2 regions of the Stutzerimonas sp. R40042 genome follow, and region 1 is predicted to be linked to the other one. Evidence: predicted binding sites of a transcription regulator. Region 1 holds the regulator's gene; the other holds the start of a gene.
The links. The regulator sigma-54, encoded in region 1, starts transcription at its own class of promoters, with help from an activator protein. The targets are predictions, from matches to a motif close to ANTGGCATNNANNTTGCTNT.
Positions count from the first base shown of each region.

Region 2: flgB (flagellar basal body rod protein FlgB) is a predicted target of sigma-54. The motif match lies at 6,180-6,199, and genes of this name have one in related genera.

Region 1 covers NZ_CP113258.1:1,053,764-1,068,611, forward strand. Annotated here, with positions in the region: gene OUY36_RS04885 (carbon-nitrogen hydrolase family protein) at 1-824, shown strand, start outside; gene tldD (metalloprotease TldD) at 827-2,269, shown strand; gene yjgA (ribosome biogenesis factor YjgA) at 2,312-2,833, opposite strand; gene pmbA (metalloprotease PmbA) at 2,947-4,293, shown strand; gene OUY36_RS04905 (HPr family phosphocarrier protein) at 4,341-4,613, opposite strand; gene rapZ (RNase adapter RapZ) at 4,627-5,484, opposite strand; gene ptsN (PTS IIA-like nitrogen regulatory protein PtsN) at 5,500-5,964, opposite strand; gene hpf (ribosome hibernation-promoting factor, HPF/YfiA family) at 5,974-6,282, opposite strand; gene OUY36_RS04925 (RNA polymerase factor sigma-54) at 6,356-7,864, opposite strand; gene lptB (LPS export ABC transporter ATP-binding protein) at 8,013-8,738, opposite strand; gene lptA (lipopolysaccharide transport periplasmic protein LptA) at 8,738-9,283, opposite strand; gene lptC (LPS export ABC transporter periplasmic protein LptC) at 9,270-9,842, opposite strand; gene OUY36_RS04945 (KdsC family phosphatase) at 9,851-10,375, opposite strand; gene OUY36_RS04950 (KpsF/GutQ family sugar-phosphate isomerase) at 10,375-11,349, opposite strand; gene OUY36_RS04955 (ATP-binding cassette domain-containing protein) at 11,629-12,444, shown strand; gene mlaE (lipid asymmetry maintenance ABC transporter permease subunit MlaE) at 12,437-13,234, shown strand; gene mlaD (outer membrane lipid asymmetry maintenance protein MlaD) at 13,234-13,692, shown strand; gene OUY36_RS04970 (MlaC/ttg2D family ABC transporter substrate-binding protein) at 13,704-14,351, shown strand; gene OUY36_RS04975 (STAS domain-containing protein) at 14,344-14,676, shown strand; gene OUY36_RS04980 (phosphate-starvation-inducible protein PsiE) at 14,673-14,848, shown strand, end outside.
Region 2 covers NZ_CP113258.1:1,495,465-1,510,312, reverse strand. Annotated here, with positions in the region: gene OUY36_RS07230 (flagellar basal body P-ring protein FlgI) at 1-572, opposite strand, end outside; gene flgH (flagellar basal body L-ring protein FlgH) at 584-1,294, opposite strand; gene flgG (flagellar basal-body rod protein FlgG) at 1,376-2,161, opposite strand; gene flgF (flagellar basal-body rod protein FlgF) at 2,197-2,937, opposite strand; gene flgE (flagellar hook protein FlgE) at 3,135-4,547, opposite strand; gene flgD (flagellar hook assembly protein FlgD) at 4,578-5,261, opposite strand; gene flgC (flagellar basal body rod protein FlgC) at 5,280-5,723, opposite strand; gene flgB (flagellar basal body rod protein FlgB) at 5,735-6,139, opposite strand; gene cheR (protein-glutamate O-methyltransferase CheR) at 6,335-7,162, opposite strand; gene OUY36_RS07185 (chemotaxis protein CheV) at 7,195-8,127, opposite strand; gene flgA (flagellar basal body P-ring formation chaperone FlgA) at 8,219-8,962, shown strand; gene flgM (flagellar biosynthesis anti-sigma factor FlgM) at 9,075-9,401, shown strand; gene OUY36_RS07170 (flagella synthesis protein FlgN) at 9,444-9,914, shown strand; gene OUY36_RS07165 (flagellar brake protein) at 9,982-10,725, shown strand; tRNA gene OUY36_RS07160 (tRNA-Arg) at 10,787-10,863, opposite strand; gene OUY36_RS07155 (hypothetical protein) at 11,137-11,349, shown strand; gene OUY36_RS07150 (PA3371 family protein) at 11,399-11,584, shown strand; gene OUY36_RS07145 (Arc family DNA-binding protein) at 11,792-12,118, shown strand; gene OUY36_RS07140 (sodium ion-translocating decarboxylase subunit beta) at 12,731-13,867, opposite strand; gene oadA (sodium-extruding oxaloacetate decarboxylase subunit alpha) at 13,878-14,848, opposite strand, start outside.

The sequences.
Region 1 (14,848 bases):
TGACCAGCCAGGCTGATGTCGCCGGCAATCTAGCTGCCGCCCGGCGCCTGCTCGAGCAGGCTGCCGCGGCCGGGGCCCGCTTGGCGGTGCTGCCAGAGAACTTCGCCGCCATGGGCTGCAGTGACCCACAGCAGCTGGGGCGCGCCGAAGCGGAAGGCCAAGGGCCTGTTCTGCCCTGGTTGAAACGTACCGCGCGCGACCTCAGATTGTGGATTGTCGCTGGAACCGTGCCGCTGCCACCCGACGGCCGTCCGCAGGACCGGCCCAATGCCTGTTCGCTGCTCATCGACGAGCACGGACAGCGGGTCGCGCGTTATGACAAGGTGCACCTGTTCGACGCCGAGGTGGCCGACAGTCGGCAGCAGTACCGCGAATCCGATACCTACGGTGCAGGGCAGCGGCTGGTCGTGGCCGACACGCCGGTTGGTCGGCTGGGCATGACCGTCTGCTACGACTTGCGCTTTGCCGAGTTGTACATGGCGCTGCGCGACGCAGGGGCTGAACTGATCAGTGCGCCCTCTGCCTTCACCACAGTGACCGGTGAGGCACACTGGACGACTCTGATCCGCTGCCGCGCCATAGAGACGCAGTGCTACGTACTGGCTGCCGCTCAGGTCGGTATGCACCCCGGCGGTCGCGTCACCTATGGGCATTCGTCTATCGTTGACCCATGGGGTCGGTTGTTGTGCGAGCAGGCGGCTGCTGAGGCAGCGCTGCTCGCCGAACGAGATGTGCCCGAGCAGGCGGCCATCCGCCAGCGCATGCCGGTGCAGCGCCACCGCCGTTTTTCCGTCCCGTGCTTGATCACGGACTGTCTGGAGTGAATATGAGTGAACTGCTGTTACCTGTAACCGAGCGTCTGCTGACGCCGGGTGGCCTGACCATCGACGATCTCCCAGCGCTGCTGGGCGAGCTCGCCGGTCCTGGCGTGGATGCTGCTGATCTGTATTTTCAGGATCAGGTATCCGAGTCCTGGGTACTGGAAGATGGCATCGTCAAGGAAGGCGGTTTTCACATCGAACAGGGCGTCGGCGTTCGGGCGCTTTCCGGTGAGAAGACCGGGTTTGCCTACAGCAACGCGATCACCGCCGATGCCTTGCGTCAGGCGGCCCAGGCCGCGCGGTCGATTGCCCGCAGCGGCAAGCAGGGGCAGGTCGGTGTGCTGTCCCGCGCAGCATTCGAGCCGCTCTACGGTCGCGATAATCCGCTCGACGGTCTGAGCCGGGGCGAAAAGGTGGAGCTGCTCAAGCGCATCGATGTCGCGACGCGAGCGCTCGATCCGCGGATCAAGCAGGTCACGGTGAGCCTGGCGGGTGTCTGGGAGCATGTTCTGGTTGCAGCGCTGGACGGCGGCATGGCTTCGGATATCCGCCCGCTGGTGCGTTTCAACGTCAGCGTGATCGTCGAGCAGAACGGCCGTCGCGAGCGCGGTGGGCAGGGTGGCGGCGGACGTACCGGCTACCAGTATTTCCTCGATGAGGATCGCGCCATGGGCTATGCGCGCGAAGCGCTGCGGCAGGCGCTGGTCAATCTCGAGGCGGTGCCGGCGCCTGCTGGGTCACTGCCGGTGGTGCTCGGTCCCGGGTGGTCTGGTGTACTGCTGCACGAGGCGGTCGGCCATGGGCTGGAGGGTGATTTCAATCGCAAGGGCAGCTCGGCCTACAGCGGCCGGATCGGGCAGAAGGTGGCGTCCAGCTTGTGCACCATCGTCGATGACGGCACCCTGGTGGATCGCCGGGGTTCGCTCAGCGTCGATGACGAAGGCACGCCGACGCAATGTACGACGCTGATCGAGAACGGCATTCTCAAGGGGTATATCCAGGACAAGCTCAACGCCCGGCTGATGGGCGTCGCGCCGACCGGCAACGGCCGTCGCGAATCCTATGCGCACCTGCCGATGCCGCGCATGACCAACACCTACATGCTGGCCGGCGAGAGCGATCCGCAGGAAATCATCCGCTCGGTGAAAAAGGGTATCTACTGCGCCAGCCTCGGCGGCGGCCAGGTCGACATCACCAGCGGCAAGTTCGTCTTCTCCACCAGCGAGGCCTATCTGATCGAGGATGGCAAGATCACCGCGCCGGTTAAGGGCGCGACGCTGATCGGCAACGGCCCTGAAGTGATGAATCGGGTGTCGATGGTAGGCAATGACCTGGCGCTGGATAGCGGTGTCGGCACCTGCGGCAAGGATGGCCAGTCGGTGCCGGTGGGCGTCGGCCAACCGACGCTGAAGATCGACGAGATCACCGTGGGAGGGACGGGCGCTTGAGCAGGCGCGCGTCGGATCGTGACCGGCGGCCTGGAGCTGACTTCAGCGCAGGCCGCGCTTGGTCTCGTCCAGGTCTCGGATGTATTTGAAGATCTTCCGGCTCGCCGCCGGCGGCTTGTTGCGTGCCGCTTCATGCTGCGCATGGCGGATCAGGCCGCGCAGGTGCTGGCGGTCGGTCTCCGGATACTCGGCGACGAAGGCTTCCAGGGTGCTGTCGTCGCCAGCGATCAGGCGGTCACGCCAACGTTCCAGCGCATGGAACCGTTCGTTGTACTGGCGGGTCGAGGCGTCGAGCTGGTCGACCAGGGCCAGGATCGCGTCGACGTCCTGGTCACGCATCAGTTTGCCGATGTATTGGATATGCCGTTTGCGTGCGATGTGTGCCTTGTGTTTGGGCGCGTCGGCGAGTGCCTTTTGCAGTGCGTCGCTGAGCGGCAGGCGAGCAATGAGATCGGGCTTGAGCGTGGTCAGACGCTCGCCGAGTTCCTGCAGCGCCAGCAGTTCGCGCTTGACCTGGGATTTGCTTTTTTCGTCGAAGCCGTCGACGTCGGAGTGTTCAGACATGGGGTTGGTCCACTAGGAAATGCCGCCATGATAACAGCAGCCCCGGCAGCCGGCTCAGCGTAGCTGATGTCGGGCTGCTACTTGAATCGTTTGCAGTGGTTTTGGGAGAGCTTATGAGTGAAGTAGAGGGCATCGGACCGCATGCGCTGCCCGGCTTGCGCGATAAGGTCGAGCGCATCATCGAAGAGGCGCGTCGGCAGGGCGCCAGCGCCAGTGAGGTTTCGGTTTCGATGGAGCAGGGCCTGTCCACCACGGTGCGTCAAGGCGAGGTGGAAACGGTCGAGTACAATCGCGACCAGGGCTTCGGTATTACGCTCTATGTCGGCCAGAGCAAGGGCTCGGCCAGCACCACCGGCAGCGGAGATGCCGCCATTCGGGAAACCGTGGCGGCCGCCTTGGCCATTGCCAGGCATGCGTCGGAGGACGAGTTCGCCGGCCTGGCTGATGCCTCGCTGATGGCGCGCGAGCTACCCGAACTCGACCTCTACCACCCGTGGGCGATCACTCCCGAACAGGCGATCGAGCAGGCGCTGAGCTGTGAAGGTGCGGCCTTCGCCTTCGACCAGCGGATTCGCAACGCCGACGGCACCAGCCTCAACACCCATCAGGGCTGCCGGGCCTACGGCAACAGCAACGGCTTCATCGGCGGTTATTGCAGCAGCCGGCACAGTCTGAGCTGCGTGATGATCGCTGAAAGCGATGGGCAGATGCAGCGGGACTATTTCTATGACGTGAACCGGATCGGCGAGGCGCTGATCGATCCGCTGACCATCGGTCAGCGTGCGGCTGAGCGAGCAGTTCGGCGGCTGGGCGCGCGTCCGATCCCGACCTGCGAGGTGCCGGTGCTGTTCGCGCCGGAGCTGGCTACCGGGCTGTTCAGCCATTTCATCGCAGCGATTTCCGGTGGCAACCTCTACCGCAAGGCATCGTACCTGGAAGGCGCGCTGGGGCAGACGCTATTCCCCGAGTGGCTGAGCCTGGACGAGCGCCCTCACATCCCGCGGGCGCTGGGGAGCGCTGGTTATGATGGCGATGGCTTGGCGACCTATGCCAAACCCTTCGTTGAGGGTGGCCGCCTGCTGTCCTACGTGCTGTCGACCTACTCGGGACGCAAGCTGGGCATGCCGAGCACGGCCAACGCCGGCGGCGTGCACAACCTGTTCGTCAGTCACGGCGACGAGGATCAGGCAGCACTGATCCGTCAGATGGGGCGCGGGCTGCTGGTAACGGAACTGATGGGGCAGGGGCTGAATCTGGTGACCGGGGACTACTCGCGCGGTGCAGGCGGCTACTGGGTCGAGAATGGCGAGATACAGTTCCCGGTGCAGGAAGTGACTATCGCCGGCAACCTGCGTGACATGTTCCGTCAGATCGTCGCGGTAGGTTGTGATATCGAGACGCGTGGCAACGTGCGCACCGGCTCGGTGCTGATCGAGCGGATGACGGTGGCGGGCAAGTAGCCTCGCCCAGCCGGCGCGGGCATCATCCGCGCCGGCCGCTCGAGGCCTTATTCGCCTTCTTCGAAGTAGTCGTCGATCAGTGCGACCAGGGCTGCCAGGGCTTCGTGCTCCTGCTCGCCTTCGGTGTGCAGGTGCAGGGTCGAGCCCTTGCTGGCGGCAAGCATCATGACCGCCATGATGCTCTTGCCGTCCACCAGCGTGGCCGGGCAGCGGCCGACACGGACGGCACACGGATAGCGGTTGGCAACGCCGACGAACTTGGCCGCCGCGCGCGCATGCAGACCGAGCTTGTTGATGATGGTGACTTCGCGGGCAGGCATGGGGCAGGTATTCCTAAGCGAGGTCCCGGTGACGGACCTGCAGATTCTTCAGCGGCTCCCTGAGCGCTTGGCCCAGGCGCTCAGCCAGATAAACCGAGCGATGATGGCCGCCGGTACAGCCGATGGCGATGGTTACGTATGCGCGGTTGCTGGCGGCGAAGCGGGGCAGCCATTTGCTCAGGTAGGCATGGATGTCCTCAAACATCTCCTCTACGTCGGGCTGGGCGGTCAGATAGTCGATGACCGGTTGATCGAGCCCGGAGAAGTCGCGCAGCTCGGCTTTCCAGTAGGGGTTGGGCAGGCAGCGCACATCGAACACCAGGTCGGCGTCGACCGGCATGCCGCGCTTGAAACCGAACGACTCGATGAGGAATGCGGTGCCGGGTTCGGGTTTGTTCAGCAGGCGCAGCTTCAGGACGTCGCGCAGCTGATAGAGATTCAGGTGCGTGGTGTCGATCTTCAGGTCGGCATGGTCGATGATGGCTGCCAATAGCAGCTCCTCGTCGCGGATAGCCTCGGCGAGGGAGCGGCTCTCGTTGGTCAGCGGATGACGCCTGCGGGTTTCCGAGAAGCGCTTGAGCAGGGTTTCGTCGTCCGCGTCCAGATACAGCACGTCGCACTGGATATGCCTGGCGCGAACCTCTTCGAGCAGTTCCGGAAAACGCTTCAGTTGACTGGGCAGGTTGCGCGCGTCGATGGAAACGGCGACCTGCGGATGCAGCAGCTCGGTGTGCAGCAGCGCGCGCTCGGCAAGCTCGGGAAGCAGACCCGCCGGCAGGTTGTCGATGCAGTAGAAACCGTTGTCTTCGAGCACGTTCAGCGCGGTGCTCTTGCCCGAGCCCGAACGGCCACTGACGATGATCAGCCGCATCTGGCCCCCACTCCGCTAGGCGCCATTCTGGACGTCGACGACGACCTGATAGAGGCTCTCATTGGTGGGCGCCTGGCGCAGTCGCTGGCGCACCTCTTCACGGTCAAGCATGCTGGCGATCTGGCGCAGCAGCTCGAGGTGCTCGTCGGTGGCCGCTTCCGGTACCAGCAAGACGAACAGCAGGTCTACCGGCGCGCCGTCGATGGCGTCGAAGTCCACCGGCGTTTCGAGGCGCAGCACGGCGCTCAGCGGGGCGTTACAGCCGACCATGCGGCAGTGAGGGATGGCGATGCCGTTGCCAAATCCGGTCGATCCCAGCTTCTCGCGGGCAATCAGGCTTTCGAATATGGTCTGGGAGTCGAGGTCTGTGAGGTCCTGGGCGATGACCTTGGCGATCTGTTCCAGGACGCGTTTCTTGCTACCGCCCGGGACGTTCACCAGGGAACGTCCGGGGGTCAGGATGTTTTCGAGTCGGATCATGTCTGGGAGTCAGCGGGAGATGGCGCCCTGGGTATGGTCGAGCTGCTTTTCCTTGTGCTTGATCAGCTGGCGATCGAGCTTGTCGACCAGCAGGTCGACGGCAGCATACATGTCTTCGTGTTCCGAGTTGGCGACCACTTCGCGGCCAGCGACATGCAGCGTCGCTTCGGCTTTCTGCTTGAGCTTCTCGACCTGCAGGATCACCTGGACGCTGATGATGCGGTCGAAATGACGGGCAAGCCGATCGAACTTCTCCTCGATGTAGTCACGCAGGGCATTGGTTACTTCCAGATGAACACCGCTGATATTGACTTGCATACTGCTATCTCCTTTGCCTTGTGCGAAGAGCAGGTCCGAAGCCCTGCCGCCGGGACGTTTCGGCCTTGGCCGATCACAGTAATCGTTTGCGCTCGCTGGATGGCGCGATACCGAGCGACTCCCGGTATTTGGCGACTGTGCGGCGGGCTACCTGAATGCCCTGCGCTTCCAGTAAACCAGCGATCTTGCTGTCGCTCAACGGCTTTTTCTGGTTTTCCGCCGCAACCAGCTTCTTGATGATCGCGCGGATCGCGGTGGACGAGCATTCCCCGCCTTCGGCCGTGCTGACGTGGCTGGAGAAGAAGTACTTGAGTTCGTAGATGCCGCGCGGAGTGTGCATGTATTTCTGGGTCGTCACGCGCGAAATGGTCGACTCGTGCATGCCCACCGCTTCGGCGATGTCGTGCAGCACCAGCGGTTTCATGGCCTCGTCACCATGCTCGAGAAATGCACGCTGGTGCTCGACGATCTGCGTGGCGACCTTCATCAGCGTTTCATTGCGGCTGAGCAGGCTCTTGATGAACCAGCGTGCTTCCTGCAGCTGGTTGCGCATGAAGGTGTTGTCGGCACTGGAGTCGGCACGTTTGACGAAGCTGGCGTACTGCGCATTGACGCGCAGGCGTGGCATGGCGTCCTGGTTCAGCTCTACCAGCCAACGGTCGTTGTGCTTGCGGACGATCACGTCAGGCACCACGTATTCCGGCTCGCTCGCTTCGATCTGAGAACCAGGGCGCGGGTTGAGCGTCTGGATCAGCTCGATCACCTGGCGTAGCTCGTCCTCCTTGAGCTTCATCCGGCGCATCAGCAGGTTGTAGTCGCGGCTGCCGAGGACATCCAGGTAATCGCTGGCCAAACGCTGCGCTTCGCTCAACCAGGGGGTGCGCTCGGGCAGCTGACGCAGTTGCAGCAGCAGGCATTCGCGCAGATCGCGCGCGCCGATCCCGGCGGGTTCGAACTGCTGAATGCGGTGCAGCACGACTTCGACTTCGTCGAGTTCGATCTCCAATTCTGGGTCGAACGAGTCAGTGATTTCCTCGAGCGATTCTTCGAGATAACCCTGATCGTTGATGCAGTCGATCAGCGTGGTGGCGATCAGTCGATCGGTATCGCTCATCGGCGCGAGATTGAGTTGCCAGAGCAGGTGGCTCTGCAGGCTGACGCCAGACGACGTGCGGCTGGTGAAGTCCCACTCGTCATCATCGTTGCTGGGCAGGCTGCTGGCGCTGGTCTGGTAGATGTCCTCCCAGGCGGTGTCGACCGGCAGCTCGCTGGGAATGCGTTCACCCCAGTCAGCGTCGTCGAGGCTCTCGCTGCCGTGCGATGGCTCGTCGTAGGTGCTGTCCTGTGTGGCGCTTTTCTCGCTGGTGGCCTCACCTGGGCGGTCGGCAGCTTCGGCCATCGGGTCGGAGCTGTCGAAGTCGTCGCCGTCTTCCTCGCGCTCGAGCATAGGGTTGGAATCCAGCGCTTCCTGGATCTCCTGTTGCAGATCGAGGGTGGATAGCTGGAGGAGGCGTATGGCCTGTTGCAGCTGCGGTGTCATCGTCAGCTGCTGGCCCATCTTCAGGACTAGCGATGGTTTCATGGCAGAGGACTTCAAACCTTTTATGCCGGCGCAACCGCGCCCGTTCCGACATGTGGCGCGCCAGGCGCCAACAGAAAGCAAATTATATGCCTGCCGAGGAAGCCTTTGCCTAGGGCCGATTTGCCGAGCTGCGCAAAAAAAAACGGCTCTACAGACGGAATTCGTGGCCCAGATAGACTTCCTTGACCAGTTGGTTGCTCAGGATTGTTTGGGCGTCGCCCTCGGCGATCAGCTGGCCATCGTTGACGATGTAGGCGGTTTCGCAGATGTCCAGGGTCTCACGGACATTGTGGTCGGTGATCAGTACGCCAATGCCCTTGGCCTTGAGGTGGTGGATGATCTGTTTGATGTCGCCCACCGATATCGGATCGACGCCAGCGAAGGGTTCGTCGAGGAGGATGAATTTGGGCGCAGTAGCCAGCGCACGGGCGATCTCCACGCGGCGACGCTCGCCGCCGGACAGGCTCATGCCGAGGCTGTTGCGGATATGGTTGATGTGGAACTCCTGCAGCAGGCCTTCCAGCGCCTGCTGGCGGCCGCTACGGTCCAGATCCTTGCGGGTCTCGAGAATCGCCATGATGTTGTCGGCGACCGAGAGCTTGCGGAAGATCGAGGCCTCCTGCGGCAGATAGCCGATCCCGGCGCGCGCGCGACCGTGCATCGGCAGATGGGTCACGTCGTTCTGATCGATCAGTACTCGACCCTGGTCGGCATTCACCAGGCCGACGATCATGTAGAAACAGGTGGTCTTGCCAGCCCCGTTGGGGCCGAGCAGGCCGACGATCTGCCCACTTTCGATGGACAGGCTGACATCACGGACGACCTGGCGGCTCTTGTAGCTCTTGGCCAGATGCTGGGCTTTGAGGACGGCCATTACTCCGCCTGCTCCGCTGCCTGCGCGTTCTTGCGCGGCTGGATGACCATGTCCACACGTGGGCGCGGCGTGGTCACATCGGCATTGGTGGCGCGGCCAGCATTGACGATCTGGCGACGGGTGTCATAGACGATCTTCTCGCCTTCGAAGGTGTTGCCTTCCTGAACAACCTTGGCCTGATCGATGAGCACGATCCGCTCGTTGGCGGCGAAGTACTGGATGGTCAGGCCGTAGGCTTTGACGATCTCCTTGTCCGCTGCAGGCTTCTGCTCGTAGTAGGCCGGTTTGCCGATGGAGGTGAAGACTTCGACGTCGCCGTTCTCGTCCTGAGTGATGGTCACCGTGTCGCCGGTGATCTTCATCGTGCCCTGGGTGATGACCACGTCGCCGCGGTAGACCGCCACGCCCTGTCGGTCGTCCAGCTCGGCGGTGTCGGCTTGAACGCGGATTGGCTGTTCACGGTCCTCGGGAAGCGCCCACGCGCTGGCGCCAAGCCAGAATGCGCTCAAACCGAGCAGGAGGGGGAGAGTCTTAACGCAGCTCATGCTGGCCTCTTACGTTGGACAGCAGGAGCATCCTGCCGTCATCCATGTACGCTTTCATGCCGGTTGCAGTGGTCACGCCATTGGCGGCCTCGATTCTAACGGCTTGCTTTGTCTCGGCATAATCCTTCTCCGGCCACACCGTCAGGCGGCTGGTGGTAAGGATCGTCGGGCGGCCCTTGGCATCGGTGCGCTCGACCTTGACCTGATCGATCAGCAGCACTTCGTCGCCTTCGGCCGATACTTCGCCGCGCTCACTACGCACGTGCCACGGCAGTTCGGTGCCGCGATAGGACAGCAGATCCGGCTTGGTCAGCAGGCTGATGTCGCTCGCCTTGATGTGCTCGAGCTTGTCTGCGGTCAGTTCGTAGTTACGCTTGCCGTCGGGCTGATATTGCACCGTGCGGGAATTGATCACGTAGAAGTCGACATCAGGCGTTGCGCCGCTGGCGACGGATGGCTCCTGCATGAAACTTTCCGGGCGGATGTTCCAGTAGCCGACCGCCACCAGCAGGGCGGCGATCAGCGTAAGCAGGGCAGCGAAGCGCATTTTGCGAAGCATGCAGACCTCTACAGATATGCGTTTTGCGCGGCGGCCAGAGTGCCCTGCGCGCGCATGATCAGTTCGCAGAACTCACGCGCCGCACCCTCGCCACCGCGGGCCTGGGTGACGCCGTGGGCGTGCTCGCGGACGAAGCTGTCGGCGCTGGCCACAGCCATGCCGAGGCCAACCCGGCGAATCACCGGCAGGTCGGGCAGGTCGTCGCCCAGATAGGCCACTTCAGAGTAGTTCAGCCCGAGCTCGGCCAGCAGCTCGTCAAGCACCACCAGCTTGTCTTCGCGACCCTGATACAGGTGCTGGATGCCCAGGTTTTGTGCCCGTCGCTCCACCACTGGCGTCTTGCGGCCACTGATGATGGCGGTGCGTACGCCCGAGTTGATCAGCATCTTGATGCCGTGGCCGTCCAGCGTATTGAAAGTCTTGAATTCGCTGCCGTCGGTGAGAAAGTACAGGCGGCCATCGGTCAGCACGCCATCCACATCGAAGATGGCCAGGCGGATGTCGCGTGCGCGCTGCAGAAGATGTTCGTGCATTACATGACCCCCGCACGCAGCAGGTCATGCATGTTCAGCGCGCCGATGGGCAGCTCCTGCTCATCGATCACCACGAGCGAGCTGATCTTGTGGTCTTCCATGATCTTCAATGCCTCAGCTGCCAGCATTTCGGCATTGGCGGTCTTGCCGTGGACGGTCATGACTTCATCGATACGGGTCTCGCGCACGTCCACGCCCTTGTCCAGCGCGCGGCGCAAGTCGCCGTCGGTGAAGATGCCGGCCAGGCGGCCATCGGCCTCGACGATCACCGTCATGCCCAGCCCCTTCTGAGTCATCTCCAGCAGTGCGTCGCGCAGTGAGGTACCGCGTTGCACTTTGGGCAGGCGACCGCCGGTGTGCATCACATGCTCGACCTTGAGTAGCAGGCGCCGGCCCAGTGCGCCGCCGGGGTGGGAGAAGGCGAAGTCCTCGGCGGTGAAGCCGCGGGCCTCGAGCAGGGCGATCGCCAGGGCATCGCCGAGCACCAGGCTGGCGGTGGTGGAGGAGGTCGGTGCGAGGTTTAGCGGGCAGGCCTCGATGGCCACGCTGGCATCCAGGTTCACCGCGGCGGCCTTGGCCAATACCGAGTTGGGGTTGCCGGTCATGCTGATCAGGGTAATGCCAAGGCGCTTGATCAGTGGCAGCAGCGTGACGATCTCGCTGGTGGTGCCGGAGTTGGACAGGGCAAGAACGACATCGTCCTGGGTAATCATGCCCATGTCGCCATGGCTGGCCTCGGCGGGATGCACGAAGAATGCGGCGGTGCCGGTGCTAGCCAGGGTGGCTGCGATCTTGCGGCCGATGTGGCCGGATTTACCCATGCCGACCACGACGACCCGGCCTTTGCACGCAAGGATCAGGTCGCATGCCTTGACGAAAGAGGCATCGATCCGCGCGTTCAGCTGCTCTACTGCCTCGATTTCCAGGCGAATGGTGCGTTGCGCGGTTTCGATCAGTTGGCTGCTCTGGCTCATGGCTGGCGGGGTCGTCCGATTAAAAGGCGTGGATTATAGCGAGAAACCGCCTGTGGCTCATCGAAAATGTCGGTGCTGCTCGGCGACGTTCGGTCGATTCGATCATTGTTGGCTGAACCGAAGCTGAACGAGTCGCCACCAGGTCATTGCTGGAAGCGCTCCTCGGTTGGGCGCTTTCGGGCGCGGTGCTATAGTGCGCCGCCGAAAACGGTCAGGGCAGAAAGTATCCCGGCGTCATCGGGAGCCGTCTGTTTCGCAGACTGCATGCAAGGAGACCAGATGAGCGCCTGCAACGACTACGCGGTCGAGCTGAAGGGAGTAACCTTCATGCGCGGCGAGCGGAGTATCTTCAATAACGTCGATATCGCCATTCCGCGAGGGAAGGTAACGGCCATCATGGGGCCGTCGGGATGCGGAAAGACGACGCTACTGCGGCTGATCGCCGCCCAGCTGATGCCTTCGCGCGGTGAGGTCTGGGTGACCGGGCAGAACCTGCCGAGCCTCTCGCGCAGCGAGCTGTTCGACATGCGCAAGCAGATGGGCGTGTTGTTCCAGAGCGGTGCGCTGTTCACCGATCTCGATGTGTTCGAGAACGTCGCATTCCCGCTGCGCGTTCATACCCGGCTGCCGGACGAAATGATTCGCGACATCGTGCTGATGAAGCTGCAGGCCGTCGGCTTGCGTGGCGCCATCGAGCTGATGCCGGACGAGCTGTCCGGTGGCATGAAGCGACGTGTTGCGCTGGCGCGGGCGATTGCCCTCGATCCGCAGATTCTGATGTATGACGAGCCTTTCGCGGGGCAGGACCCGATCGCGATGGGGGTCTTGGTGCGCCTGATCAGGCTGCTCAACGATGCGCTGGGAATAACCAGTATCGTGGTGTCGCACGACTTGGCAGAGACTGCCTCCATCGCCGATTACATCTATGTCGTGGGTGATGCCCAGGTCCTGGGGCAGGGCACGCCTGCGGAGCTGATGGAATCGGATAATCCACGTATCCGGCAGTTCATGAAAGGTTCGGCGGATGGCCCGGTTCCGTTCCATTTCCCTGCGCCGGCCTACGCCGATGACCTGCTGGGAGGTGGTGATGCGTAAGCGTTCGCTGTTGGATCGGATTGCCCTGCTCGGGCGTGCCGGTCTCGATGTCGTAGCGGCATTGGGGCGCTCGACGCTTTTTCTCGCGCACGCCCTGTTCGGTCGCAGCGGGCTGCGCAACGGATTTTCCCTGCTGGTCAAGCAGCTCTATTCGGTGGGGGTGCTGTCGCTGGCTATCGTGGTGGTGTCCGGTATCTTCATTGGTATGGTGCTGGCGCTGCAGGGGTACAACATCCTCAGCAGCTACGGGTCCGAGCAGGCTGTCGGTCAGATGGTCGCGTTGACGCTGCTGCGTGAGCTGGGGCCGGTCGTGACTGCATTGCTGTTCGCCGGTCGCGCCGGGTCGGCCTTGGCGGCCGAGATCGGCAACATGAAGTCAACCGAGCAGTTGTCGAGCCTGGAGATGATCGGTGTCGACCCGCTGAAATACATCATCGCGCCGCGCCTGTGGGCGGGTTTCATTTCCCTGCCGTTGCTGACGCTGATCTTCAATGTGGTCGGCATCTGGGGCGGAGCGATGGTCGCCGTTGACTGGCTCGGCGTATACGAAGGCTCGTTCTGGGCCAACATGCAGAACAGTGTCGACTTTCATTCGGATGTGCTCAACGGCGTGATCAAGAGCGTCGTATTCGCCTTCGTCGTGACCTGGATCGCTGTCTTCCAGGGCTACGACTGCGAGCCGACTTCCGAAGGGATCAGCCGCGCCACGACCCGAACCGTGGTCTACGCCTCGCTGGCGGTGCTTGGGCTCGACTTCATTTTGACCGCATTGATGTTTGGAGATTTCTGATGCGTATCCGCACTCTGGAGATGGGCGTCGGCCTGTTCCTGCTCGCCGGCCTGCTGGCCCTGCTGCTGCTGTCGCTGCGCGTCAGCGGGCTGAGCGTGGCCGACACCGATACCTATAAGCTGTATGCCTATTTCGACAATATCGCCGGATTGACGGTCCGATCAAAGGTGACCATGGCTGGCGTAACCATCGGCAAGGTCACCGCGATCGATCTGGACCGCGACAGCTATACCGGACGGGTGACCCTGGAAATCCAGGAGGATGTGAACATCCTGCCGGCCGATTCCACGGCCTCGATCCTGACGGCCGGCCTGCTCGGAGAGAAGTATGTCGGCATCAGCGTGGGCGGGGAGGAAGAGGTGCTGAAGGACGGAGATACCATCCAGGACACCCAGTCGTCGCTGGTGCTCGAGGACCTGATCGGCAAGTTCCTGCTCAATTCGGTTAATAAAGAGTAAAGGAGAAGCGAATGATGACTGCCCTGCGTCGCGGCCTGCTGGTTCTGCTGGCCGTATTGCCCATGTTCTCCCATGCCGCGCTGAGCGCGCATCAGGTGATCCAGAAGACCACCGACGAACTGCTGGCCGACCTGAAGGCCAACAAGGAGCAGTACCGTAACGATCCGTCGGCGTTCTACGATTCGCTCAATGAGATTCTCGGTCCGGTAGTCGATGCGGATGGCATCTCTCGCAGCATCATGACCGTCAAGTACTCGCGCAATGCCTCGCCCGAGCAAATGAAGCGTTTTCAGGAAAACTTCAAGCGCAGCCTGATGCAGTTCTATGGCAATGCCTTGCTCGAGTACAACAACCAGCAGATTCGCGTGCTGCCGCCCAGCGGCAAGCAGGACCCCAAGCGCACCAGTGTCGGCATGGAAGTGGTGGGGCGGCAGGGCGAGATCTATCCGGTGTCCTACACCATGGTCAACGATGGCGAGTGGCGCGTGCGCAACGTGATCATCAATGGCATCAACATAGGCAAGCTGTTCCGTGACCAGTTCGCCGACTCGATGCAGAAGAACGGCGGCGACCTGGACAAGACCATCGACGGTTGGGCCGAAGTGGTGGCGCGGGCGAAGGAAACCGAAGCCGGGCAGCAGGCGGCTGGCGATGAGTGAAGCGCAGATCGAGCGCTCTGGCGAGGCCGAACTGCGCCTGCGCGGCGTGTTGGATTACCGCAGTGGACCGGCCTTGCGTGAAGCCGGCCGGTCGCTGATCGCTGGCGGCCGCTCGCCGCTGACGCTCGATTGCTCCGCCGTGGAGCGCTCCAGTAGTGTCGGGCTGTCGCTGCTTCTGGCCTTCATGCGCGATGCCAGGGCGGCTGGCGTCGAGCTGCGTGTCACTGGTTTGCCGGACGACATGCAGAAGATCGCCAGGGTGTCCGGCCTTATGGATATCCTGCCACTGGACGCTTCCCTCTCTGACAAGGAGGCAGTCGTATGAAACTGCGCTGGGCGGAAAACCTGCGCGATGGCGTGCATGGGCTCGCCGAGTCGCTTGGCAATTTGCTGGTCGAGAGCTTCCACTACCTAGCGCTGTTTGCCATCGGCGCAGTGACGGCTTGGGCTGCGGTCATGGCCTTTCTCGGCATGGTCGAGAAGGGCCATATATCGAT
Region 2 (14,848 bases), 440 kb from region 1:
AGGTTCAGCGTCAGCGTGTTGCCCTGATTGAAGCCGCTCGGCACGGGTCGCTCGACCGTCGCGCCCCCCGGGATACGGCCCGCTGACGGCGAGTTGACGGTGATCCGCGAGCCGTCGGCACCACCGGCATCGAAGCCGCCCACCACCAGGTTGCCCTGGGCGATGGCATAGACGTTGCCATCGATCCCCTTGAGTGGCGCCATCAGCAGGCTGCCGCCGCGCAGGCTCTTGGCGTTGCCGATCGACGAGACGGTGATGTCGATGGTCTGGCCCGGCTTGGCGAACGGCGGCAGCTCGGCATGAATCGACACCGCGGCGACGTTCTTCAGCTGGATATTGCCACCAGCCGGCACCTTGATGCCGAACTGCGCCAGCATGTTGTTGAAGGTCTGCACCGTGAATGGCGTCTGGGTGGTCTGGTCACCGCTGCCGTTCAGGCCGACGACCAGGCCGTAGCCGATCAGCTGGTTGCTGCGCACGCCGTGAATGGTCGCGACATCCTTCAGCCGTTCGGCATGAGCTGACGCACCGATGGCGAGCAATCCGAGAAAGACGATGGCTTTTCTAATCATCTTCATGCCCTTCAGAACGGCCAAAGCGGGCTAACGAAGAAACGGCTCAGCCATCCCGGCTGGCTCGCATCAGCAAAAGCACCGGTGCCCGAGTAAGTGATGCGTGCATCAGCCACGCGCGTCGAGGAAACAGTGTTATCGGTAGAGATATCATCCGAACGCACAAGGCCGGCGATACGTACCAGCTCGTCGCCGGTATTGAGGGTCAGCCACTTCTCGCCGCGTACGGCCAGAATGCCATTGGGCAGCACTTCGGAAACGGTCACAGTGATCGAACCGGACAGGCTGTTGCTCTGCCCAGCCTGGCCGGCGCCATTGGTCGAGCTGGAACCGCCAAACTGCGTATCCAACGAAAGCGGACCGCCGTCACGGAGGAGCCCCGCAGCAGGGTTATTCACGCTCACCGCATTGCCCAGGAGCGATGTAAGGCCCATTTCCACATTACTGTCTTTGGAAATCTTCGAGCTGGCATTTTTGCTCGCCTGGGTACGCTCATTGAGGGTGATCGTGATGATGTCCCCTACGCGAAATGCCTTGCGGTCGTCGTAGAGATTGGTCTCGAAGCCCGCCTGGTAGATCGCACCATTGTTCTGTGCTGCCGGCAGCGGCGTACGCGGCAACACCGGCGCGTAGTACGGATCGTTCGGTTTAGGCGCAGGAGCGACACATCCGGCCAGCGCCAGGGCGGAGGATAGCGAGACAACAATCAGCAAACGGCTCATAAACACCTCAAGCCATGACAGGCCATCGAAACTACAACGGGCAGCGCTGGTGCCTACCCGCAAACAACGGCAAACCCGCGATCAGAGCTGCTGCGTGACGAACGACAGCATCTGGTCAGCGGTGGAAATGACCTTGGAATTCATCTCGTAGGCACGTTGCGTGGTGATCATGTTCACCAGCTCCTCGACTACGCTGACGTTGGAATTTTCCAAAGTGTTCTGCAGCACGGTGCCCAGGCCGTTGAGCCCCGGCGTGCTGACCTGCGGTGCGCCGCTCGCAGCAGTCTCCAGGAACAGGTTGCTGCCCATGGCCTGCAGACCCGCCGGGTTGATGAAATCGGCGGTCTGGATGTTGCCGATGATCTGCGGCTGCGGATTACCCACGGTGGTCACCGACACGGTACCGTCTTCACCGACGGTGAAAGTCTGGGTTTCCGGCGGAACAACGATGGCGGGCTCCAGCGCATAGCCATTGGAGGTCACCAACTGGCCGTCCGAACTCAGATGGAAGCTACCGTCGCGGGTGTAGGAAACAGTGCCATCGGGTAGCAATACCTGAAAGAAACCACGTCCATTGATGGCCATGTCCAGCGGTTGCTCGGTGGTCTGCAGGCTGCCGGTGGTAAAAATTTTCTGCGTGCCGGTCACTCGCACACCGGTACCCAGCTGCAGGCCGGACGGCAACTCGCTGTCCTGACTGGACTGACCACCGGGCTGGCGGCGAATCTGATAGAGCAGGTCCTGAAACTCGGCACGGTCCTTCTTGAAGCCGGTGGTGGACACGTTGGCCAGGTTGTTGGAAATGGTCGTCAGGTTCATGTCCTGAGCGGACAGACCGGTCTTGCTGACCCAAAGTGCTGGAAGCATGAGCTTTCTCCTCGTGCGCCGCTGGCGCCACGCTATTAGCTGAGTTGCAGTACGCGCGCCATGGCAGCCGCATCATCTTCGGCGGTGCGCATCATCTTTACGTGCAGTTCGAACTGGCGAGACAAGGCCAGGATGGACGTCATCTCGGCTACCGCGTTGACGTTGCTGGTTTCCAGGAATCCAGATACCACCCGAACGTTGGCATCGGCCTCGACGGGCTGACCGTCCTTCAGCCGAATCAGGCCATCGGTGCCCTTCTCCAGCTGCTGCGGATCGGGATTGACCAGCTTTATCCGGTCCACCGTGACCACGATGTTCGGGTTCTCCCCCAGAGCGCGGATGCTGATGGTGCCGTCCTGGCCGACGTCGACCTTTTCCTCTGGAGGAATTGCGATCGGCCCGCCATTGCCAAGTACAGGCAAACCATCGGCCGTACGCAGCATGCCCAGTACGTCAATATTCAGGCTACCGGTCCTGACATATGCTTCGCTGCCATCCGGAGCCTGGACGGCAATCCAGCCCTCGCCTTCGACAGCGAGATCCAGATCGCGCCCGGTCTCTTGGAGCGTCCCCGACGTGAAATCGGTGCCTGGGCGCTCCGACATTGCATAAACCCGCGCTGGATGGCTGTCACCAAAAACCTGCATCGAGCGCGCCTGCTCAAAATCCCGGCGAAACCCGGTTGTGGAAATATTCGCCAGATTGTTGGCATGAGCCTGCTGGGCCCGCGCATTCTGGCTGGCACCGGTCATGGCCACGTAGAGCATCTTGTCCATCGGCTTCTCCGAGACGCGAGTTTGACACTAGCGATTCTGTTGTGAACGAAAATGCAAGGCGCATGCCACCCCCACAAACTGACCATAACCTGCTGATCACAAAGAAAGTTTTACAAACGAAAAAGGCCCTCACGGGCCTTTTTCGTTATTAGCGGCGGAATACTGCCGTCAGCGGCAATTATTCGTTGCCGCTGTCATCAGCGCAGATTGATGATGGTTTGCGTCACCGCGCTTTCGGTTTCGATAGTCTTGGCGTTGGCCTGATAGTTGCGCTGAGCCACGATCAGGTTGACCAGCTGATCAGACAACTCGACGTTCGAGTCTTCCAGCGCACCGGCCTGTAGCGCACCCAGCGTACCCGAGCCAGGCGTGCCGACCACCGGCTCGCCGGATTCGAACGACTGCACCCACTGCGTCTTGCCGACCGGAGTCAAGCCTTGGACGTTGGCGAAGTTGGCCAGAATGATCTGCCCTTGCACCTTGGACTGACCATTGGTGTAACGAGCAAAGATCACACCGGTATCGTCGATTTCCAGGCCGGCCAGCTCACCGGTGGTATAGCCATCCTGCGCGACATTGTTGACGGCAAAAGCACTGGCGTACTGCGACGACTTGGAAAAGTCGAGGACGATTCCATCTGGGTTGGCGAGCGCGCCGTTGGCCGCCCAGGTAGCAGGCGTCGCACCGTTCGATATGGCCGGTATCCAGCCTCCGGATGGCGGATTGCCTGTGGCCGAGTTCAGCGTCACCTTCAGGTCCGGCGATACGCTGAAGAGCGTGGAGCCACCGTTGTCGACCGACGTCAACGCACCGGACGAGTCGAAGGCAAGACCCATGACGTAGGGCTGCGGCGGCTCTTGGGCAGGGTCGGCCGGATTACGCCCATCGATGAGGACCTTCATGTCCCAGGTATTCGCACTCGTCTTGACGAAGTACTGTGTCATGACGTGCGCATTGCCTTGGGAGTCGTAGATATTCAGCGAGGTGGAGCTGTTATAGGTGGTTGGGTCGGTGGGATTGAACGTCGCGCCGGCGGCGGCCAGCGCCAGATTCGCGTCGCCGGTGTTCGCCAGCTCGGCATCGTAGGTAGCCTGCCAGGTCGCCGGCGATTTCTGCGTCGAATTCAGGTTGAACGCCGTATCGATCTGACTGGTGGCCTTCGGCGCCTGATTGGTCGTCTGCACCTGCAGATTACCCACAACGCCATTCTGCAGATTGCCGTTACCGTCGACCGGGAAGCCCTGCAGCTTGTAGCCAAAATTGTCGACCAGAAAACCCTCGCGGTCGGTACCGAAGTAACCGGCGCGGGTGTAGCTCACCGCACCGTTGTTGCTGACCTGGAAAAAGCCGTTGCCATTGATTGCCAGGTCGAGTGCATTCTGGGTGTAGTTGATGTTGCCCTGATTGAACTGCTGCGAGATGTTGGACATCAGCACACCGCTGCCCTGCGGGTTCTTGCCGGTGCCCAACACTGAAGCCGCGTAGACGTCGGAGAACTCCGCGCGCGACTGCTTGAAGCCCACGGTACCGGCGTTGGCGATGTTGTTACCGGTGACGTTGAGATCCTTGCTCGCAGCACGAAGACCGCTAAGACCGATATTGAAGGACATGGAATCGCTCCTTTGCCGAGGTGCCGGCGGTTATTGTCCGATGATCTGGACCTGGGAGAGGCCGATGCTGCCGATACCGGCAAGGTTGAGCATCAGCTCCCCGCCGTTCTGCCCAAGCGTCACGCTGTCGACGTTCGCCGGCAGCAAGGTGTAAAGCCCTTTGGTTTCGCCTTGATAGGTAGCCTGCGCCTCGAAGCGATAGGTACCGGGCGGCAAGACATTGCCGCTGGAGTCCTTGCCGTCCCACATGAAGGACACGTTGCCGGCTTCCTGCTGCCCCATGTTCACGCGCCCGACCGAAGCACCGGTGCTGTCATAGATATTGACGAAAACGTTGCTACTGGAGGTCGGCAACACCAGGCTGGCCTTGAAGGTCTCGCTGGTATCGACCACAGCCTTGTCACTCGGCACGATGACTTTTCGGCCTACCAGCGACGAGGCCTGCAGCGCCTGAGACGACTGGTAGCCAGACAGGATTGTCTGCATGCTCGAGTTGAGCTTCTCGACGCCTTCCACGGTGCTGAACTGCGCTAGCTGACCAATGAATTCGCCGTTTTCCTGAGGCTCCAACGGGTTCTGGTTGTTCATCTGGGCGACCAACAACTCAAGGAACTCGTTCTTGCCAAGCTCGTTGCCTTTGGCTTCGCGGTTTTCACCAAATTGGTACTGATCCAGTATCGAGCCGGTACCACCGACGCCGTTCGTAGTGCTCATAGTGCGCTCTCGTAACTATCACTGACCCAGCGTCAGCACTTTCTGCAACATGGTCTTGGCTGTGTTCATAAGTTCGGCGTTGGTCTGGAAAGCGCGACTGGCCGAAATCATGTCAGCCATCTCTTCCACCACATTGACGTTCGGGTAATAGACATACCCGCTTTCGTCGGCGGCTGGATGATTGGGCTCGTAACGGGCCTGCAACTCGCTCTGGTCCTCGACCACGCCCAGCACTTGAACGCCAACCCCGGCCTGGTCCTGGCCGGCGAACAGCGACTGGTCGGGCTGGCCGTTGGCCTGCTGCAAGACAGTGGCGAATACCGGATGGCGTGCCCGGTAAGTCTGATCGACGCTTGACGAAACGGTCTCGGCGTTGGCGATGTTGCTGGAAATGGTGTTCAGGCGAGTGCTCTGTGCACTCATGCCGCTACCGGCAATATTGAAAACGCTGCTAAGAGACATGAGGTACTCCTTTATTCGCCGCGCAGGGCATTCATCAGCCCTTTGAACTTGCTATTGAGCAGGGTGAAGCTCGCCTGGAAATCCACGGCATTCTTCGCATAGTTGGATTGCTCGATCTGCAGATCGACGGTGTTCTGGTCGAGCGAGGGATGTGCCGGCGTACGAAAGCGCAACGAGGCATCGGCGATCTCCACACCTTCGGCGGCGATGTGCTTTTCGCTGGTTCGGGTAACGCCGAAGCTGCCCTGGCTACGCGCCGCCTGTTCGGCAAGCACGCTACCGAAGTCGAGATCACGGGCTTTGTAATTGGGGGTATCGGCGTTAGCGATATTGTTGGCCAGCACCTCGGCACGCTGCGAGCGAAAGCCCAACGCCTTCTCGTGAATGCCCAATGCCTTGTCGAAACTGATGCTCATTGATCTGCCCTCTGTCGGGTACAGTCTGCTTGCGCACACAGCAGCAAGTGTCGTGCCAGACGCATCAAGAGCTTGATTTACAAGGATATAAAGGAAGAAAGCCGAGCCTTCGGCGTCAAAAGCGGCAAGGGCTTACCGCCTTTTTGCCGCGTTTGGAGCACAGACGCGACAGTTTTCTGCCGCTCTCTGGAACGATCACTTGGCCTTGTAGATGATGCCCGGACTGCACTGCACCATCTGGTACAGCTCCGGAAGACCATTAAGGGCCTCGGATGCACCGAGGAAGAGATAGCCTCCAGGGCGTAACGTGGCATGAATACGCTTGAGGATGTCTTTCTTCACATCCGCGGAGAAGTAGATCAAGACGTTACGGCAAAAAACGATGTCGAACTTACCTAGAGCCGCGTAGCTGTCGAGCAGGTTCTGGACGCGAAACTCGACGCGCGAGCGGATCGCAGGCTTCACCGCCCAACGGCCCGGCGCCTTGACATCGAAATATCGCTGCAGACGCTCGCTCGATAGGCCCCGGGCAATTGCAAGGCTGTCATATTCGGCAGCCTTACAGGCAGCAAGCATGGCACCGGACAGTTCGGTCGCAACGATCTGCACCCCAGTTTTTGGCTGGCTCGGATTGCCGCGCTCATACTCGTCGATGGCCATGGACAGCGAATACGGCTCCTGCCCCGAGGAGCATGCGGCGGACCAGATTCGCAGCCGCTGGCCGGACGCGCCTTTCAACATTTCGGGCAAAACCCGTGACTTGAGCACTTCGAACGGATAGGTATCGCGGAACCATAGCGTTTCGTTGGTCGTCATCGCATCGACCACCAACTCGCGCAGCCCGCTGCGCGGCTGCGCCTGAATCTTCCTGACCAGGTCACCAAGCGTCTTGATGCCCTGCTGCTCCATCAGCTTGTTCAGGCGACTGGACACCAAATACTGCTTGTTGCTGCCCAGCAGGATGCCGCACGTCTTTTCAAGGAATACCCGGAACTGCTCGAAATCCAGATCGACTGACACCAATAAAGCCTCACCATCATGTAGAGGACCCAGCCTCAGTTTGCATCCGCCTGCCTGATCCGATCAGCCACCCGGGCTGCAAGATCGTCAGGCTGGAACTTGGCGAGAAAGTCATCCGCGCCCGCCCGCTTCACCATGTTCTGGTTGAACACACCGGAAAGCGAAGTATGCAGCAGTATATGCATACCGTGCATGCGCGGATCGTGCCGCACCTCGGTAGTCAGGGTATAGCCATCCATTTCCGGCATTTCAATATCGGAAATCATCATTAGGAATTCTTCAGCTGGGTTCTTGCCCTCATCCGCCATCCGCTTCAGATAATTGAGGGCCTCGCGCCCGTCGTTCAACTTGATGACTTCGACCCCAAGGTTCTCCAGGCATCGCGTGATCTGCTTACGCGCCACCGACGAGTCATCGACGATCAGAACGCGGCAGGAGAGCGCCTTATTCCGGGTATCCTCATCCACGACATTAGGCGAAATCTCCTCAGAGGTCGGCGCCACCTCGGCCAGTACCTTTTCCACGTCGATGATTTCGACCAGTTTGTTGTCGATGTGCGTAACGGCAGTCAGGTAGTGATTTCGCCCCGCGCCCTTGGGTGGAGGCAAGATGGCCTCCCAGTTCAGGTTGACGATTCGCTCGACCGAACGCACCAGAAACCCGAGCGTGCGGTTGTTGTACTCGGTAATCACCGCAAAGGAATTTTGCACGTCCATCAGCGCGGATTTGCCGGTAGCGAGAGACAGATCGAGTATCGGCAAGGTACTACCGCGAATGCTCGCCACGCCGCGCACCACCCGTCCACACTTGGGCATGACGGTCAACCGAGGACACTGCAGCACCTCTCGGACCTTGAACACGTTGATCCCATACAACTGCTCGCCCTCCAGGCGAAACAGCAGCAACTCAAGGCGATTCTGACCCACCAACTGGGTACGCTGGTTAACCGAATCCAATACACCGGCCATGCCAGTCTTCCTCTCTGCGTGCAGATTATCGGGGCTGGCGACCTTAAAGTGACGGCACGCCCCTTGCTTTGTTTGGGATATGAACGTCCATATGACCATTTTCCGGCGCGATAGCCAGATACTGCGAAAAAGCGCAGCGGTGCTCGTTGCGCTGTGCGCGATAGGGCAGCTTGCCCATGCGTCAACCATGTCACATTCCAAACAGCTTATCGACGTGACTGAACAGTTTCTTGAGGGTTCAGTGGTCGACTATTTAAGCCGCACTGACATCCAGGCGCGCCATGAAGTCGAGGTGAGCCGACTCGACCCGCGCCTGCGACTAAACCAGTGCGATCAGCCACTGACAGCAAGCCTGACCAGTACGAGCGCCCCCATCGGCCGCGTCACCGTGCGGGTAAGCTGCCAGGGCAGCAGTCCGTGGTCGGTTTTCGTCCCGGCACAGGTAAGACTGTATCGGCATGTCATCGTGGCCAGCAAATCACTGCTGCGGGATACGGTACTGAGCGAAAGCGACGTCAGCATCGCGGAGCGAGACGTCTCGAACCTTAGCCAGGGCTATCTGACCCGGCTCGATGAAGTGCTGGGCACCAAGCTAACTCGGCCGGTGCAGCCCGACCAGGTGATCGCACCCAACCAGATTGAGCTGGCGAAGGCCGTGCGCAAGGGCGACCATGTCGTCATCACGGCGAGATCCGGCACGATCAGCGTGCGCATGCCCGGTGAAGCCATGGCTGACGGTGTTCCGGGCAAACAGATTCCGGTAAAGAACCGCCGTTCCGGCCGCACGGTAAAGGCTCGGGTAGTCGCACCCGGTCAGGTCGAAGTTGCGATGTAGATGAGGCCGCGGCAGGTAGCTTTTCCGTGTGCCCCAGAGAAAAAAACGCTAAAGTTCTGTCCATTGTTGCCGAACACATGGCAAGCGTCCTGATTCCTTCGAGGTTTGCATCATGGTCATCGACTTCAATCGACCCAACAGCCCACTGAATGCCCCTACCGGGCGTAACAGTGTGCAAAGCAACGAGCGCGCGGCCGCTCCGCAACAGGAGACGACCGGCGAGGCAAGCAAAACCGCTGGCACCAACACTGCCGGTGATACCGTGCAACTGAGCCCCGAAGCTCAGCGCCTGCAGCAAGCGGCCGACAAATTGAACGATCAGCCTGCGGTCGATCAGGAGCGTGTGGCCAAACTCAGGCAAGCGATTGCCGATGGCTCCTACCAGGTCGACAGTGCACGCGTGGCAGCCAAGCTCCTGGCGTTCGAAACGCAACGCTAAGCCCGGGCCCATTTTTCATACGAATCCGCCCCGAGTTCCGACATGCATGACGCTGCAGTACTTGAGCAACTGACCGACGATATCGGCATAGCCCGCCAACTCCTTGAGCTTATTGATCAGGAGTTTGCAGCGCTGGGTGATCGCAATCTGGTCGAACTGGAAGCCACACTGAGCAAGAAGCAGCCCCTGCTCGCCTTGCTTGGCCAGCACAGTGCTCAACGCAGCCAATGGCTTGTCGACCAGCGACTGAGCCCCGACAGAGCAGGCCTGGAAATCGCGGCGAGTCGGATCGAGCAAGGCGAAGCCCTGATCGAAAAGGCCAAGCTTCTCGAAACTGAACTCGAACGCTGTCGCTCTGCGAACGAGCGTAACGGCCGCCTGATACGAGCCAATCAGAGCACGCTGGGTGAAATACTGAAGATCCTGCAAGGCAAGGACGACACTCCCAGCCTCTATGACAATCGCGGAAGCGCAGCGAAAAACAAGCAGCAGCGGCCACTGAGCCAGGCCTGAACGAACAAGAGCAACAAGTAAGGACGCAACACGATGGTGAGCACAACGCACCGGAGAGCACAGGACCGTGTCTAGCCTATTTCTGGACGAAGACGGCCCACAACCTCCCAAGCTGCTGACCGCACCACTGGAGATTTATGCCAACCTGCGTCCGCTTCTCGATAACAACATCGCGCTGACCCTTCGGTTCCATGAGCGCAATCAGCGCTATCAGAGCTTTCTGGTGCAGATGAACCGGGAAACCGGATGGATCGCACTGGATGAGCTGATCCCCAATGACGGCGAGCGCCTACTGCTTCAGGGCGAGCCAATCAACATCGAAGGCTTCTACGAAGGCGCCAAAATCTCTTGGACGAGCGACCGAGAGGTTCATCTAGGCGAAATTGACGGTGCTCGCTGCTACTGGATCCCAACCCCGGCAGAACTGACCTACCACCAGCGGCGCAATGCATATCGCGCACAGCTCAACGAAACCGCGGTGGCCGCGCAGCTTGGCGGCGCTTCGGTGCGCACGGCGCTGGAAGGGCGACTACTCGATATTTCGGCCACAGGGTGCAAGCTCAGCATCAAGGGCAACCACCAGGGCAACCTACAGACTGGCCAGGTATACGAACTGGTAGCCAAGCTGCCGATCGGACAGATCCAGAGCGATGTCGAGCTTCGCCATCTCGTAATCGATGAGAAGCGGGACATATCGTTGTGCGGCTTTCGCTTCCATCGCCTCAGCGGGCAGACACAGCGCCAGATAGAACGTCTCGTCTACCAACTGCAGCGCGACGCTCGCCGCGATAACGCTACGCCATTCGGCTAACGCCGCCCTTCATATGGCAGGAGCTCGCTGCCCTCACACCCTGCCGGCGAACAGGGCGCTATGGCGTCCCAGGCGAGGTTCGAACTCACAACCTTCCCCTTAGGAGGGGGATGCTCTATCCAATTGAGCTACTGGGACCGGATCACGCGGGCGGCATCTTATCGACACCAGGGCCTTTTGTCATGCCCCACGCAGTGCGTGCCCATACTCGACAAACCATCGGCACCAGCTCCAGAGAACCGTGCATTGCATTTTGCATGGACCTCAACTGCGCCCCGTGCAAAGCGCAATCCAGACCAGCATAACAAAACACTTAAGTTATTGATTTTTAAATACTTTTTTATCGTTAAACTTTGGCATGACAGCTGCAAAGAGTAAGGCACACTCAACGTGACGCGAAGGATAACGCTCATGATCAAGCCGGCCTTTCTTCTTGGTGCAGGATTCGCATTCGCAGCTCTGACCGCCTTGCAACTCCCACCAGCCGAGCTTTCACAGGTGACCTACGAGCCGACATCTCGGCTATCTCTGCAGTACTCAGGCACCGTCCCCAGCGCACAGGCGACGACGCTCAGCGCCACGGAAACAGCCATCCCTGCGCAACCGCAACGCTGGGTCTTCTAGTGATTGGTAAACGCCAGCTAGGTTCCGCAAAAAAAGAGAGGGGTCTTTCATGTCTAAATCCGCACTGACTTGCCTGGTGCTAACGATCGCCTGTGCCTGCGGCGCATACCTGTTTCCAGAAAGCACGGCTATCTCGAGCACGACGCTGAAAGCCGGCCTAGGCGTCTTCGGTTTGCTCTTTCTCATCACCGCGATCATCGGCCGCAGGGTCAAGTTCGACCCGGTATTACGCTAACCGCAGCACCGATGAGGCACTGCATCACAGTAAAGGCACTTTGACAGCACAAGGTCTTTACTAATCCCCCGTTCGTCGTACAATTGGCGCCATGAAGCCGTCTCCATAATTTTTACCGGCAGACGGAACAGCAAGGTACTGGTGGTTGTCAGACCGGTGACTACCCCGGCAATACGCCAGCACGCCCACCTGACTAACCGGTTAATTATGCGCCCTATGAAACAGGCAGTTTATTCCAGCCGCACGGCTGACAAATTCGTCGTACGACTTCCCGACGGTATGCGCGAACGCATCGCTGAAGTGGCGCGCAATCATCATCGCAGCATGAATTCCGAGATAATCGCTAGGCTAGAGCAAAGCCTGCTACAGGAAGGTGCGCTCGATGAAGACCTCAGCATGCGCCTGGACAGTCCAGAGCTATCGTTGCATGAACGGGAACTCCTACAGCGATTCAGGCAGCTTGCTCACCGCCAGCAAAACGCCCTTATCGCGTTGATCGCTCAGGACACCGAGCTGGCCAAGGAAGAAGCCTGACGGGCATCAGGCAGGGCCTTCAGGCCCTGCCTGATGCTAGGTATTAACTGACGCACCATGACGTCGACAGGCACGACGCACACTTCCACGCCTCCCACTCCCTGAACTCATCCCTACTCCAGCAACTGCGATGCATCGCGCCCCTACTGATGCATGAAGCAGCCAGCCCCGCACCACCATTTTTCAAGCTTGATCCTCGGTAAAAGATCACTGCGCCCGAGGCTGACTTATGGCCGACGGCAATCGTGGGACACAGCCAGGCTGGTAATAGCATGATGATCCGAACTACCGAGCGCAGCTAGGCAAGCCCTTCTGCGCAGGCAGCGCCAGGATGAAGTGTTCGGCCAAGTCATTGGTGCGCGAGAGAAAGGGCCCGCCCGGAGACGGAAAACCCAAGCGGCGAAGAAGTCAGCGAAAGGTCACCCGGCAGAGCTCTGCTGACTGTCGGTCTTTGCCCCCGCGACTTGTTCGATCCCCTAGGCACCGCAAAGAATCGACTCAAGGAGCGGCGGTCGGATTTACGGTTGTTCATCCGCCACCTAGAAGGCTTATGGAGGCCGCGCTACCAAGCCTCCACAGCCACCGCGGATGAACAACCTACCTAGAGGTCAGCTAGCCAACAAAGTTGAGCAAAACGCCGGCAGCCACGGCTGAGCCGATAACCCCAGCCACGTTCGGCCCCATGGCGTGCATCAGCAGGAAGTTCTGTGGATTAGCCTCCAGCCCCACCTTGTTGGATACACGCGCAGCCATCGGAACCGCGGATACGCCTGCCGAACCAATCAGGGGATTGATCTTGTTCTGACTGAAACGGTTCATCACTTTTGCCATGAAGATCCCTGCGGCAGTGCCGCCGCAGAAGGCCACCATCCCCAGCACCAATATGCCGAGCGTTTTCAGCTGCAAGAACGCCTCCGAGGACAGTTTGGAACCCACGGTCAGACCCAGCGCGATGGTGACGATGTTGATCAGAGCATTGCGCGAAGTGTCAGCCAGACGGTCAACGACACCGCACTCACGCAGCAGATTGCCGAATGCAAACATGCCGACCAACGGCGCCGCATCAGGCAGCAAGAGGCCCACCAGCAAACACAGGACCAGCGGAAAGACGATCTTCTCGACCTGACTCACATGTCGCAGCTGCGTCATGACAATGGCGCGCTCTTCCTTCGTCGTCATGGCGCGCATGATCGGCGGCTGTATCAGCGGTACCAGCGCCATGTAGGAGTAAGCCGCGACGGCAATAGGGCCGAGTAACTCAGGCGCTAATTTGGACGTCACGAAAATCGAGGTGGGGCCGTCTGCGCCACCGATGATCGCGATCGAGGCGGCCTCACGCAACGTGAACTCCATACCCGGAATACCGGCGGCGGTAAGTGCCAACGCACCGAGCAGCGTAGCGAAGATGCCGAACTGCGCCGCAGCCCCAAGCAACAGCGTCTTCGGGTTGGCGAGCATCGGACCGAAATCGGTCATCGCTCCGACACCCATGAAGATCAGCAATGGGAACACGCTGGTCGGCAGGCCGACTTCATAGAACAGGTGGAGGATGCCGGCACCCTCCCCCATGTTGGCCACCGGAATGTTCGCCAGGATGCCGCCGAAACCGATCGGAATCAGCAGCAGCGGTTCGAAGCCTTTGCGGATGGCCAGGTAGATCAGCCCCAGACAGACGAGAATCATCAATGCCTGCCCGGGCTCCAGGTGATAAAGACCGGTTCCCTGCCACAGCTTGAGCAACTTATCCATGCAACTCCCCTTAAGCGATGCTCAGCAAGCTGTCGCCGACCGAAACCGCGTCGCCAACCTTGACGTTGACCGAAGCAACAGTGCCGGCCTTGAACGCACGGATCTCGGTTTCCATTTTCATGGCTTCGAGAATCACTACCAGGTCGCCCTCCTGGACGAGCTGCCCAGGCTGCACCAGCACCTTGAATATGTTGCCGGCCAGCGGTGCCGGCTGCGGCTCTCCACCAGCCGGAACGGCCGCGGTCGAGTTGGCACTGGCAGCGCCGGTAGCAGGACCAGCACCGAGCGGCTTGATGCCTTCGATGTCACCACCCTCGTTGACCTGCACAACGAACGACTTGCCGTTGACCTCGACGGTGTAAACCTCCGGCTTGCCCGGCTCGCGCACCGGCGGTTCGCTGCCGGTGGGTGCCGGCTCGAACGCCGCGGGGTTGCCGCGATTCTCGAGGAACTTCAGGCCAATCTGTGGAAATAATGCGTAGGTCAGGACGTCGTCGATGGCATCCTCAGCCAGCTTGATGTTCTTCTCGCGAGCCAGCTCCTCGAGCTCGGCTGCCAGCCGCTCCATCTCCGGCTGCAGCAGATCTGCAGGACGGCAGGTTATGACCTCGGCACCGTCAAGCACACGCGCCTGCAACTCGGCGCTGAATGGCGCCGGCGCCGCACCGTACTCGCCCTTTAGCACACCGGCGGTTTCTTTGGTGATCGACTTGTAGCGCTCACCGGTCAGTACATTGATCACCGCCTGGGTGCCAACGATCTGCGAAGTTGGCGTCACCAGCGGAATGAAGCCAAGGTCTTCGCGCACACGCGGAATCTCGGCCAGCACTTGGTCGAACTTGTCCTGAGCGCCCTGCTCCTTGAGCTGGCTTTCCATGTTGGTGAGCATCCCGCCCGGCACCTGAGCGACCAGGATGCGCGAGTCGACGCCCTTGAGGTTACCCTCGAACTTCGCATACTTCTTGCGCACCTCACGGAAGT